DNA from 4 places in the Synechococcus sp. CCY9201 genome. Region 1 is predicted to be linked to each of the others. Evidence: predicted binding sites of a transcription regulator. Region 1 holds the regulator's gene; each other region holds the start of a gene.

Region 1 (3,297 bases):
GTCATCGCTGCCTCACCACGCCGTCGTTCCGCTGTCAGCCTTCGGATCCGGGGGATCCGAAGGCTGCATCCTGCAGCACAGACCCCGTCGTCCGGCACGGTGCGGACAGTCTGGGGAGGCGTCCCGCCGGGTCTGATCCTTGGGCTGTTCCGATGTCTGTGGTCCGGTCGGTGCTTCTGGGTCGTTTAATGTCTGGCCCGCCCGGCTTGCACCGCGATGGTTCCGGACTTCATGGTGATCGGGGCCCAGCGTTCCGGCACCACCTGGCTGCACAGGGTTCTCAGCCAGCATCCGGATCTGTGGCTCACGCCGGTCAAGGAGCTCCACTACTTTGACAAGCCCCAGATCCGCTTCGGCGTGTTCGACGCCGATGAGCGGCGACGCGCCAGGTTCTGGGACCTGAAGCGTTTCGCCCGCGATCCCCGCTGGTTCGGCCGCTACTGGTTCCTGCCGCGCAGTGATGCCTGGTATTGCCGCCTGTTTGGTCAGGGACGTCGCCAGGGCAAGCGGGTCGGCGAGATCACCCCCGCCTACGCCACCCTGGAGCGGCCGGTGTGGGAGCGGATGCAGCGTCTGGCACCGGAGCTGAGGCTGGTGTTCGTGATGCGCGATCCCGTGCTGAGGGTCTGGTCGGCGATCCGCAACCGGGTCCGCAAGGGCCAGTTCGACGGTGAGGCCGACATTGCCGCTCTGCTGGAGCAGGCCCGCATGCCCGGGGCCGTGAGCCGTTCCAACTACCTCCGCACCATCGAGACCGTCGAGGCGGTGTTCCAGCCCGCTCAGTTGCACTGCTGCTTTTTCGAACAGCTCAGCAGTGATCCTGCAGCCTTCGCCGACGACCTGTTCGACTTTCTGGCCGCGCCCCCTTTGAACGAGCGACTGCGTCTGCCGCCGGCCGTCAACGTGGCCGCCGGCGGCCGGGAACCCCCCCTGGGCTTTCAGCGGGAGATGGCGCGCGACTATCTACCGATGGTGGAGCGTCTGGCAGAGCGTTTCGGTGCCGTGCCTCAGGGCTGGCTGGATCGCTACCGCAATCTGCTCAGCTGACCTGGTTGGAGTGGAGGCGGTCAGCTGAAGCGTTTGGCCAGGGCGATCGGGTCGAAGACCGTGATCTTCTTGCGATCCACCTGCACCAGCCCGTCGTTGCGCAGGTCGCCCAGCAGCCTCGTGATCGTCACCCGGGTGGAGCCGATCGCCTCGGCGATCGCCTGGTGGGAGAGGCGCAGGTCGATCGTGATCCCCTCCTGACTGGGCACACCGAAATCGCGGCAGAGCACAAGCAGAAAGCTCACCAGCCGGGAGGACATGTCCCGGTGGGTGAGGGTTTCGATCATGGTTTCGGTCTGCAGGATGCGGGAGGACAAGCCCTGCAGCAGCAATAGCCCGACGCTGGCATCGCGCTCAATGGCCTGGCGGACCGAGGTGGCGGGAGCGGTCACCATCTCCACGCGGGTGAAGGCGATGGCGTGATAAAAGCGATCGGATCGCTGCCCGGTGAGCAGCGACAGCACACCGAACAGACTGTTTTCCCGCAGCAGTGCCACGGTGATTTCTTCACCGGATTCGTAGACCCGCGATAACCGCACGGCGCCGCGACGCAGCAGATAGACCCGTTCGGCCGGATCTCCGGGAAAGAAAATGGTTTTGCCACGCTCCACGGTCTCGACGCTGCTGCCGCCGAGACCGCGCATCACTTCGAGAAGGGTGGCTCCGGCTCCGCCGGACACACCCGACCCGGTGCCAGCGGAGCCGCTGGGGGGAGGGGGGGCGTAACGGCTGAAGCCGCGAGTAGCGCCGACCATGACGGCGGGGCAGGAACTGGGAAGCTACGGAGCGACCCTGCTCTTTCTTGTAGCAACCAACACGGTTGCTGTCAGGGCCTCCGCTTCCGCTCCCGCTCGCCAGCCCCTGGCGCTCTGGGCCTGTGCGGCTGTTGACGCCTGTCGCAGCCTGTGCCGCCGTTTCCGCGAAACCGTCTGTTCCCACCAGGGATGGTGTGTGTGGCTTGTCCAGGGCGCAGATGCCGCTACATTCAGGTTCCAGCGCAGCGTCCGATCCCATCGCTTCGGTCCCTGTCCAGGTCGGCCGGAATGATCCGCTCGCCCGGCCCCATCGCCCTCCGGGATGTCCATGACCGCCAGTCTTGCCAGCCCCCAGGGCAGCCATCGCCCCTCCCAGCGGGGTGACATCTCTGTCCGGGGTCAGCGGCTGGAGGCCCGGCCTGAGCAGCGAACTGACCCTGTCCGCCCAGCGACTCGCGCTGTAGTGCCCCTTCGGCCCGTGCCTCAGGCCGAAGGGCTGCTTCAGGTGCACACAGCCCCTTTCCGCGGCAGCTTCGGCGCCGTGTTCAGCCAGGCCCTGCGCACGGCGGGTCTGGGCAGTCGCGTCCTGGTGAGTCAGTTTCTCAAAGGTGGCGTGGATCAGGGGCTGGGCCGCAGTCTCTGGCTTTGCGGCCGCCTGCAGTGGCTGCGGCCGGCGGTGCCCGCCTGCCTTGCGGCGCCCCTGCAGGCTGAAGCCGAGCAGGACCTTGCCCTGGCGGCTGTCCGGGAGGTGTGGGATTTCAGCCGCCAGCAGCTGCTGGCGGGCGCCGTGGATCTGATGGTGCTTGATGAACTGGGGCTGGCGATCGAGCTGGGTTATCTGTCTCTTCTGGATGTCACCGAGGTGCTGGAACAGCGGCCGGCTCAGCTGGATGTCATCCTGACGGGCCCGGCGATGCCCGCCGCTCTGATGGCCATGGCCGATCAGGTCACCCAACTGCGCCGCGGCTGATGCTCAAGAACGACCGCTGGATCAAGGAGCGGGCCGATGCCGGCATGATCCATCCCTTTGAAGACCATCTGGTGAGGCATCTCGAACCCGAGACCTCCAGCGCACCGGTGCTCAGCTTTGGTTGTTCCTCCTATGGCTACGACCTGCGTCTGTCGTCGCAGGAGTTTCTGATCTTTCGCCATGTCCCCGGCACGGTAATGAACCCGAAGCGGTTCAATCCAGCCAATCTGGAGCCGGCCCCCCTGCATGAGGACATCGATGGCGCCTTTTTCATTCTGCCGGCCCATTCCTATGGCCTTGGCGTTGCGATGGAGAAGCTGAGGGTGCCGCCCAACATCACGGTAATTTGCCTGGGAAAGAGCACTTACGCCCGGCTTGGCATCATCGTCAACACCACACCCGCTGAAGCGGGGTGGGAGGGCCATCTCACGCTTGAATTCAGCAATTCTTCCGGCGCAGATTGCCGCATCTATGCCAACGAAGGTATCTGTCAACTGCTGTTCTTCGAAGGCGATCCCTGCGACA
Region 2 (3,297 bases), on a different contig from region 1:
GAGGCTCTGCAGCCCGGCGAGCTGCTGGCCCCCGCCTCGGGGGACGAGCTGCTGGTGCGGGTGGAGGCGGCGCCGGAACCGCTGTTGCAGGTGAGGGCTGCTGACCCCCTGGCGCTGCTGCAGGCGGCTTATCACCTCGGCAACCGCCATGTGGCACTGGAGATCCAGCCCGGCGAACTGCGGCTTCTGCAGGATCCGGTGCTGGCCCATCTTCTGGAGCACCGAGGTCTGTGGCTGCAGGCGATCGTGGCGCCGTTCCTGCCGGAGAGCGGGGCCTACGGCCACGCCGATGCACACAGCAACGCTGATGCACATAGCCACGCTGATGGACATGGCCATGCTCATGGGCACAGCCACGATCATGGCCACAGCCATGCCGCTGCTCACAGCCATGCCGCTGCTCACAGCCATGACGGCTGATCCCGCCGCCGCTGCCCTGGCCCGCCTGCGGCTGTACCAGTTGGTCAGCCCGGCCTTGCCGGTGGGCGCTTTCAGCTACTCGGAAGGCCTGGAGGTTCTGGTACAGCAGGGCAATCTGGCCGATGCCGCCGCCGTGCGGACCTGGCTGGAGGCCGAGCTGCGCTTCGGCACGGTGCGCCTGGAGGCGGCAGCTCTGTCCAGCCTGATGCAGATGGAGGACTCCGCTGCGCTGCTCCGGCTGGATGGCTGGCTGCTGGCGATGCGGGAAGCCCGCGAGATGCGGGCCCAGCAGCGCCAGATGGGTCAGTCGCTGCTGCAGCTGCTGCGGGCGCTTGAATTCGTGGTGCCCGCTGAGGATCTCGCCTGGCCCGCCGCCTTCGCCCAGGCCGGTCGGGTGCTGGAAATCGGAGCTGCGGAGCTCACGGAGGCCTATCTCTACGGCTGGGTCGCCAACCAGCTCAGTGCCGCGGTGCGGCTGGTGCCTTTGGGCTCCACCGATGCCCAGCGGCTGCAACTGGCCCTGGCACCCCTGATTGCCTCTGAGGCCGCCAGCCTGGCCGCAACGGACCCCCAGACTCTCTGGAGTGGCGGGGTGGGCGCTGCTCTGGCCCAGTTGCGCCATGCTGAGCTCTACTCGAGGCTGTTCCGGAGCTGATGAGCAAGCTGCGGGTTGGAGTGGCAGGCCCGGTGGGATCGGGCAAGACGGCGCTGGTGGAGGTGCTTTGCCGCCGCCTGCGCCAACGGCTGGAACTGGCGGTGGTGACCAACGACATCTATACCCAGGAGGATGCCCAGTTCCTCACCCAGGCGGGGGCCTTGCCGCCGGAACGGATCCGGGGTGTCGAAACGGGAGGTTGTCCCCACACCGCCATCCGGGAAGACTGTTCGATCAACCGGGCGGCGGTTCAGGAGCTGGAGCAGCGCTTTCCTGATCTCGATCTGGTGCTGGTGGAGAGCGGCGGCGACAATCTGGCCGCCAGTTTCAGCCCGGAACTGGTGGATCTGTGCATCTATGTGATCGATGTGGCCGCTGGAGACAAGATTCCGCGCAAGGGCGGACCCGGCATCACTCGCTCCGATCTGCTGGTGATCAACAAGATTGATCTGGCTCCCCATGTGGGGGCCAGTCTGGCGGTGATGGAGCGCGACACGTTGCGCATGCGTGGGGAGAGGCCCTGGTGTTTCACCAACCTCCACAGCGGTGAGGGCGTGGATCGGGTCGAAGGATTTCTGCTGCAGCAGTTGCCCGGCCTGGCTTGAGCTGCGTCCGGCTGTGGATGCGCGCTTGATGGGCGGTTGAACAAACAGTAGCGGCGGCTACAAAGTTTGGAATGCCCACCTACTTACCGTCCGACAACCGCTGCGAGGCGGACAACAAACAAGCGCATTTTTCCGGAGAGCTCTCTATGAAGCCATTCGCGATGCAGAAATCGTCCCTGCGTCTGATTGGTGGCGCCACCGCATTGGCCACTGCCTTCAGCTTGGCAGCCTGCGGCGGTGGCGGCGGCGGTGAGTCCGCCTCCGGCGACTTTGACGGCGAAGTGAAGGTCGGGATCCTCCATTCCCGTTCCGGCACCATGGCCATTTCCGAGAACACGGTGGCCGAAGCCGAGTTGATGGCGATCGACGAAATCAATAAGGAAGGCGGCGTCAAGATTGGGGATAAGAGGCTCAAGATCGTCCCGATCGAAGAAGATGGCGCCTCCGACTGGCCCACCTTTGCCGAGAAGGCGAAGAAATTGATCGATCAGGATCAGGTGGCCGTGGTGTTCGGAGGTTGGACCTCCGCCAGTCGCAAGGCGATGTTGCCGGTCTTTGAAGCCAAGGACCACTTCCTCTTCTACCCGATTCAGTACGAAGGGCAGGAGTGCTCCGCGAATATCTTCTACAGCGGCGCAGCTCCCAACCAGCAGGCCGAGCCTGCGGTGGAGTGGCTGCTGAAGAACAAAGGCAAGGATTTCTTCCTGGTGGGCTCGGATTACGTCTATCCGCGCACGGCCAACACCATCATGAAGGAGCAGCTCAAGACCCTGGGCGGCAATGTGGTGGGTGAAGACTATCTGCCCCTGGGCAACACCGAGGTGGCTCCGATCATTGCCAAGATCAAGCAGGCTCTGCCCAATGGCGGTGTGATCGTCAACACCCTGAACGGCGACAGCAACGTGGCCTTCTTCAAACAGATGAAGGCTGCAGGCATCACCCCCGCCAACGGCTACTCGATCATGAGCTTCTCGATCGCCGAGGAGGAGGTCGCAGCGATCGGTCCTGAGTATCTGGAGGGCACCTACGCCGCCTGGAACTTCTTCCAGAGCCTCGATACCCCTGGATCCAAGAAGTTCACCGAGGCCTTTAAGGCCAAGTACGGCGACAACCGGGTCACCAATGACCCGGCTGAATCCGCTTACATGATGGTCTACCTCTGGGCCAAGGCTGCCGAGAAGGCCGGCACGGTCGATAACAAGGAAGTCCGTAAGGCCTTGATCGGCGTCAGCTTTGATGCTCCTCAGGGAACGGTGACGGTGCAGCCCAACCACCACACCGAGAAGCGCGTGCTGATCGGTGAAGTCCAGAAAGACGGCATGTTCAAGATCCTCGAGGACAAGGGCTTCGTCAAGCCCGTGGCCTGGAACCAGTTCGTGCCGGAAACCAAGGGCTACACCTGCGACTGGACCCGCACCGACGTGGAGAACCCCGGCAAGTTCAAGATGTGATCGAGCTGGATCCGGGCGGCAAGCCTGGATCCCTCGTTCGGGATTCGGCCACCGGACTCCGTCGCGGTTGCTGCTTTCACGAGGGGGAGTGCGCTCCCCCTCTTTTTGTACCCGGCGATGACACTTCTCTACGACACTCTCTTCAACGGCCTGGCAATCGGCTCGG
Region 3 (3,297 bases), on a different contig from region 1:
ACTGAAGTCACTCAGCAGGAAGGGGCCAGGAGTGTGCTGCAGCTCTGCTTCCATGCACTGGGCAGCACGGCGAAACGCATCACGGCGGTGACTGTCGTCGTCGATGGAACGGCTCGGTGTGCAGAGCCACTGACACCAGGATCGAAAGATCTGGCGTTCCAGGCGCCGCAGGGGCAGCACAGTGGGATCGTTCATGCCTGGACCGAGTGGAGCAAAACTTGTTTCCAGAGCCTCCAGGATGCGATCGCTCTCGGTAACCAGATGTCCATCGATCTCCAGAGCGGGCAACATCCCCGAGGCAACCCGTTGGCGGTACCAGGACTCCTTCTCGCCGTAGCAGAACATCGTGACCTTGCGGATGCGATAGGGAACCCGCCGCTCCTCCAGCCACAGCCAGACCTTTTGACAATACGGACACCAGGCGTGGTGGTCGCGGTACAGGGTGACCCGAACGGAAGTCTCGGGTTGTCCGAACAGCCTCAAGGTCGCCTGGGAATTGGTCAGACCTTCAACAGGATCGTCCAGTGAAGCTGCAAGCGTCTCGAGGCTGAGCCAGTCAAGTGGCAAGCAGGCCTCGAATGGGATTGGCGAAAGTTCGGAAGGCATGACAACAATCATGGAGTATCGAGCCTCTACTCGTGACGCTCACAAAACCAGCCACATAATAAAAACACCCCTCAGCCCAGAAGGACTAAGGAGCGAACTGATCAATAAAGGAATTTTCAGTAAGCAATCAGACCAGTGAGCTTCAGATCAGTGAGCTTCAGATCAGTGAGCTTCAGATCAGAGTGACATCTCCGGATTCACCGGTCCGGATGCGAATAGCATTTTCGACGTTGGTAATAATGATCTTGCCGTCGCCAATCTCACCGGTCTGGGCGTTCTTGAGCAGAGCCTCCACGACCTTGTCACAGCTTTCGTCAGTCACCACCAAGGTCAGGAGAGTCTTGGAGAGAAGACGTGCTTCCACCTTCACACCGCGATACACCTCTGTGTGCCCCATCTGTTTGCCGAAGCCTTGGACGGTGGTCACGGTCATCCCATTGATGCCCAGTTCCACCAGTGCGTCCTTGACGGGATCGAGCTTTTCGGGACGGATGATGGCCTGAATCTGTTTCAAGGCTTTGGCAAGTGGCTGGATCTCCACTTTGTCAGGGTCCGCCCGGAGGTGTGTAGCAAATGTTGCCAGATGCAACGGCAGATGCGACGAATCGCTGACACAGCTGCCGCTTGCATGGGAATCAGCCAGACGGTGTGGATTGAGGAATGACAGGCCCCTGGAGGCACGGATTGGCGATTTGGTAGCGACGGACACTTAGCAAAGGTGCCTTAACGAGCACTTTTGGACCTCAGGGAAGGGCTTCATGGCCTTCCACTCCCGTGCAGCCTCTGCTTTTTTTTGAGTCATCACGCTCCATGACAGTTGCTCCGCGCGCCCCCAGACGCACCGCCTCGAGGCGTCTGCAGGAGGCCAGTCTCATTGAGGCTCCGTCGCTGATTGTTCGCAGCATTCGGGGTCTCTCATCCCAACGCTCCCTCACCTGGCTGGCCTGCGTGCCACTGGCCTTGCTTGGTTTGGGCGTTTTCAACCTGTCGGCCCACGCGGCTGAGCTCCCTGAGCTCACGCCAGCGTTCCTGGCCAACAACATGTTCATCTTTGTCTGCGCGATCCTCGTCGTTTTCATGAACGCCGGTTTCGCCATGGTGGAGGCGGGAATGTGCCGGCAAAAAAATGCTGTCAACATTCTGCTGAAGAACCTGATTGTGTTTGCTCTTGCGGCAAGCGCCTATTGGTTGATTGGCTTTTCGCTGATGTACGGCGATGCGCTGGTTGATGGTTGGCTGTACTTCAACGGGCTTTTCTTTGATCCCGAAGTAACTGCTGAAATGGTCACCGAAGGCAGCCTTGTTCCTTCTGTTGACTTCTTCTTCCAGGTTGCATTTGCTGCTACGGCGGCCACAATCGTTTCCGGACTTGTTGCTGAAAGGATCAAGTTTGGCGAGTTTGTTGTTTTCTCGCTGATTTTGGTTGGATTTCTCTATCCCATTGCCGGCGCTTGGCAATGGAATGGTGGATGGCTTTCCAGTCTCGGTGGCGAAGCCGGTGGTTTCATTGATTTTGCTGGATCCTCGATCGTTCACTCCTTCGGAGCCTGGGCTGGCCTGGTCGGTGCAATCCTGCTTGGTCCCAGGATCGGTAAATTCGTGGGCGGCAAGCCGATGGCTTTGCCTGGTCACAGCATGGCCATTGCGACTCTCGGTTGCCTGATCCTCTGGATCGGTTGGTATGGATTCAACCCTGGATCCCAACTCGCCATGGATCAGGCTGTTCCTTACATCGCCGTGACCACCACCTTGGGTGCTGCTGGTGGTGCGATCTCCGGAACTGTCATCTCCCAGATTCGAGGTGGAAAGCCCGACCTCACCATGACCATCAATGGCATCCTTGCCGGTCTGGTCAGTGTCACTGCGGGATGTGACGGCATTTCGATGGCTGGTGCCTGGGTCATGGGTTTCATCGGTGGCGGCCTCGTGGTCTTCTCGGTTGCCTTCATCGACAGCCTGAAGATTGATGATCCGGTTGGTGCCTTCTCCGTGCACGGCACCTGTGGAATCTGGGGAACCCTTGCAGTTGGGCTGTTCAATCAGGAGAAAGGCCTGTTCTACGGCCATGGCTTCACCCAATTCGGCTATCAGATCGTCGGCGTCCTTGCCTATGGCATTTTCGCTGTGATCACCTCTTTGATCGTTTGGTCGATCATTGGTGCCATGTTTGGAGGCATTCGGGTGTCAGAGTCTGAAGAAATCGAAGGTCTCGACATTAGCGAGCATGGCATGGAAGCTTATCCCGACTTTGCATCTTCTGCAAAGTGAACTTTAAATTCCGATAATCCTCATTAGGGTTTCAGAATTTTGTTGATTCAATCACCGCTCCTGGGCTTGCTCTCCGGATCGGTGATTTTTTTGTCGACAGGGGAGGCCCTTAAAGGTTAGGAGTTTCTTTGAATCAGGAGATAAGACACATGTTTCTTGATTCTCTTTTGTTGGGGGCCTTCTTCTCGCATTTTTGATGACATGCGCAACAAAGCATCAGCGATATGGTCTTTCCTATTTAGTTAGCCATCAACCATCAACCATCATCGTCTTCTAGCAGAAGCTGCTGAAAAGCGGCATACAGTTCTTGATTCTGACTCTTCAGTTCGGCTTCATGTCGTCCGGCTTTTTCGGTTGTTTTGCCTCGCTGCTTCCCCTGCCGCCCTTGCCGTTGTTGGCCGCTGGACCGGACTCGCCGATTGT
Region 4 (3,297 bases), on a different contig from region 1:
GGTCGACCAGCCCCTGCACCTGCAGCTCCGTCACGAAACGCCCGAGGCTCTGGCTGGCCAGAGCCGGCTTGGAGGCATCAGCCATGGGTCTGGGCCTCAGCGGAAGCGACCTGCACCGTGGCGCCTGACGGAGCGTGGCTGTCCTGAGCTGCTCCTGGGATCAGCATCGGGTCCACCTGGGTGGCCGGCGCTGCGTTGATCCGCAGCCCCAGCAGATCGGGACGGCTGTAGTGCCCCACACTGTCCATCATGCGTTTGCGTTTGGTGATCAGGGTGGTGTCGAGCGTGGCGATCGCCAGCCCTTCACCCTCCGGCAGTGGGCCGGCCAGATAGCGGCCTTCCGGGCTGATCACCGCGGTGTGGCAGCCCCCCTGGAAGGCACGATGCAGGGAAGGATCGGGAGTGATCACGGCATGGTCGGCCGGATCCAGCCAGGCGGTGGACGACACCACGAAGCAACCAGCTTCCAGGGCGTGATGCCGCAGGGTCACGGCGGTCTGCTCGGAGAAGATCGGACCCACGAGCGATCCGGGAAACTGGGCGCAGTGAATTTCCTCCCCCTGGGTCATCAGGGCGAAGCGCGCCAGGGGGTTGTAGTGCTCCCAGCAGGCCAGGGCACCGATGCGGCCCAGGGCGGTCGGCACCACCTGCAACCCGGCGCCATCCCCCTGCCCCCAGACCATGCGTTCGTGGTAGGTGGGGGTGATCTTGCGGCGCTTCAGCACAATCGTGCCAGAGGCATCAATCAGCAGTTGGGTGTTGTAGAGGCTGCCGCCATCCCGTTCGTTCACCCCCAGCAGCACATGCAGGTTGTGCTGGCTGGCGGCTGAGCAGATCTGGCTGATCTCCGGTCCGGGAATCACCACGGCCTGCTCATAAAGGCGCAGATGGGAAGCACCCATCAGCACGGCCGGCTCCACGAAGGAGAAATAGGGGTAATAGGGAAGAAATGTCTCGGGAAAGACGATCAACTCAACCCCTGCCGCAGCCGCCTGCTCCATGGCCGCCAGCACCCGGGCCACGGACCCCTCAAGGTTGAACAGAACCGGACGAATCTGCGCCGCCGCAACGGTGATCGTGCTGACCATGGGAGACATCCGAAAGGTCCGAAACAGAGATCTCAGAGGGTCCAGGTGTCGAGGATGAAGGCCCCCTCCTTGCGGTGCATCAAGACAATGTCAAGCACATCAAGGGGGTTGATGGGGGTGATGCCTGGGATCAGCGCCCCTTCGCCGTGGCCGTACAGAGCCTGGAGGGCAAAGCGGCAGGCGTAGACTTTGCCACCCTGGCCCATGAACTTCTGGATCCGGGCATTGAAGTTGAGATGGCCATCAAAGGCCGCATCACCCAGCTTGGGGAATCCCCGTTGAACCCCCAGCGTGACTCCCGGGCCATACAGAAGAATCGAGGTTTCGAAGCCCTTGGTGATCAACCGGCTGGCCTGAAGAAGATTGACCAGACCGATCGAACCTTCGAAGGCGACGGTGTGAAAGGTCACAAGGGCTTTTTCCCCGGGCTCCGCTTGGACATCAGGAAAGACTTTCTCTTCGTAATCAACAAGAAAATCGCCCGGCTGGTTGGCGGGACGGGTGACTTCGGGCATGGGGTGAGGTTGTCTGGTGGCGGAATCCAGAGCGAACCCTGCCACGTGTTTCGTTTTGTTTTATGTGGCCGATGCGACCGAATCCCTGGAGGTCGCAACCCGGCTGAGCCCGTCCAGAGGTTGCAATGGCTACCGGCCCCTGGGTCGCCAGCAGGGAAACTGGGATCTCCTCTTGATTGGTCACCCTTGCAGCCCTCGGCTCCTCTGCCGCCCAGGCATCCCGTCGTGGTGGTCGGGGGCGGCCAGTCCGGCCTGTCGGCAGCAGCCTGCCTCCAGCGGCGTGGTATCCGGCCCCTGGTGCTGGAACAGCACCAGGTCGGCCACGCCTGGGAACGGCAGCGTTGGGATTCCTTCTGCCTGGTCACCCCGAACTGGCAGTGCCGGCTGCCGGACTTTCCCTACGACGGGAAGGATCCGGAAGGCTTCATGGTGCGTGACGACATCGTGGCCTACGTGCGCCGATTTGCCGCAGCCATTGCTGCAGATGTGCGTGAGGGAGTGAGTGTGCAGCGCCTCTGCTGGCGTGACGGCACCTACACGCTCACCACCAATGCCGGTGAGATCGAAGTGGAGCACGTGATTGTCGCCACCGGTGGCTACCACAAGCCAAAGCGCCATCCCCAGGCGGAGCGGCTGCCCAGCTCCGTCGTCCAGCTGGATGCCCGCGATTATCGCAATCCTGACCAACTGCCGGCCGGACCCGTGCTGGTGGTCGGCAGCGGCCAGTCTGGCTGTCAGATCGCTGAGGATCTGTTTCTTGCCGGCCGCCGAGTGCATCTGAGTGTGGGCTCAGCACCGCGCTCACCGCGCCGCTATCGCGGCAAGGACGTGGTCGACTGGCTGGATCGCATGGGCTATTACGCCATGCCCATTGATCAGCACCCCGAGCCCAGGCTGGTGCGCCACAAGACCAATCACTACCTCACTGGCCGAGACGGGGGACGGGACATTGACCTGCGACGTCATGCCCGAAATGGCATGGTGCTGCATGGTCGACTGCTCGGTTTCGCTGACGGACAGATCGACTTTTCCAGCGATCTGGCTGCGAATCTGGATCAGGCTGATGCGGTGTATTGCCGTATCCGTGACAGCATCGATGCCTACATTCAACGGGAAGGGATTGAGGCTCCTGAGGAAGCGCCCTACCAGCCCTGCTGGCACCCGCCAGCAGCAGGCGCAGACAGCGTGGCTCTCCACCAGGAGCCCCTCGCTGCGGTGATCTGGTGCACGGGATATGCGGCCGATTTTCGCTGGATCGATCTGCCGGTCTTCAATGGCGCTGGCTATCCGGCCCATGATCGCGGAGTGACTCACAGTCCGGGGTTGTATTTCATCGGCCTTCCCTGGCTGCAGACCTGGGGTTCGGCCCGCTTCAGCGGCGTTGCGGACGACGCCGAGCATCTCGCGGAGACCATCCGTCTGCGCATGCAGCTCACGGATGCCCGCCACGAGCGTCAGGAGTGCACGGCTCTGCTGGGGTCATAGTCCTGCAGTCAATCCTGGAACCCTTGCATGGGCTCCAGTGGGGCTCCGGGAGCGCTGAAGGCGTGGACGCCATGCTCCACAGGTCCATTTGCATGGATGCTCTGGATTTGGTGGCAAGCTCCGCGCTCCTTGGTGCCGTTGCTCGCCTAGGAGTTTGTTGCCAATCGAGCAGCGAGCCCCTGGCCACTCTTGCCAAGGCCGTTGCCCTG

The links. Region 1 encodes NtcA, which controls nitrogen genes in cyanobacteria. Its sites were predicted from a motif close to GTANCNNNNGNTAC; they were not measured.
Region 2: a site for NtcA is predicted at 1,728-1,741, ahead of urtA (urea ABC transporter substrate-binding protein). Genes of this name have one in related genera too.
Region 3: a site for NtcA is predicted at 1,302-1,315, ahead of VB716_RS02585 (ammonium transporter). Genes of this name have one in related genera too.
Region 4: a site for NtcA is predicted at 1,723-1,736, ahead of VB716_RS11330 (MSMEG_0569 family flavin-dependent oxidoreductase). Genes of this name have one in related genera too.

Annotation. Positions count from the first base shown of each region.
Region 1 is NZ_JAYGIC010000100.1:367-3,663, forward strand. Features, by position in the region: partial or broken gene VB716_RS10075 (DUF3084 domain-containing protein) at 1-5, opposite strand, end outside; gene VB716_RS10080 (sulfotransferase) at 217-1,047, shown strand; gene ntcA (global nitrogen regulator NtcA) at 1,068-1,802, opposite strand; gene VB716_RS10090 (cob(I)yrinic acid a,c-diamide adenosyltransferase) at 2,131-2,772, shown strand; gene dcd (dCTP deaminase) at 2,772-3,297, shown strand, end outside.
Region 2 is NZ_JAYGIC010000121.1:266-3,562, forward strand. Features, by position in the region: gene VB716_RS11990 (urease accessory protein UreE) at 1-420, shown strand, start outside; gene VB716_RS11995 (urease accessory protein UreF) at 437-1,075, shown strand; gene ureG (urease accessory protein UreG) at 1,072-1,680, shown strand; gene urtA (urea ABC transporter substrate-binding protein) at 1,842-3,131, shown strand; gene VB716_RS12010 (urea ABC transporter permease subunit UrtB) at 3,249-3,297, shown strand, end outside.
Region 3 is NZ_JAYGIC010000028.1:39,553-42,849, forward strand. Features, by position in the region: gene VB716_RS02575 (glutathione S-transferase family protein) at 1-606, opposite strand, end outside; gene VB716_RS02580 (P-II family nitrogen regulator) at 779-1,120, opposite strand; gene VB716_RS02585 (ammonium transporter) at 1,417-2,874, shown strand; gene VB716_RS02590 (hypothetical protein) at 3,131-3,297, opposite strand, start outside.
Region 4 is NZ_JAYGIC010000116.1:19,954-23,250, reverse strand. Features, by position in the region: gene VB716_RS11345 (MSMEG_0568 family radical SAM protein) at 1-85, opposite strand, end outside; gene VB716_RS11340 (Nit6803 family nitrilase) at 78-1,088, opposite strand; gene VB716_RS11335 (MSMEG_0572/Sll0783 family nitrogen starvation response protein) at 1,121-1,603, opposite strand; gene VB716_RS11330 (MSMEG_0569 family flavin-dependent oxidoreductase) at 1,829-3,088, shown strand.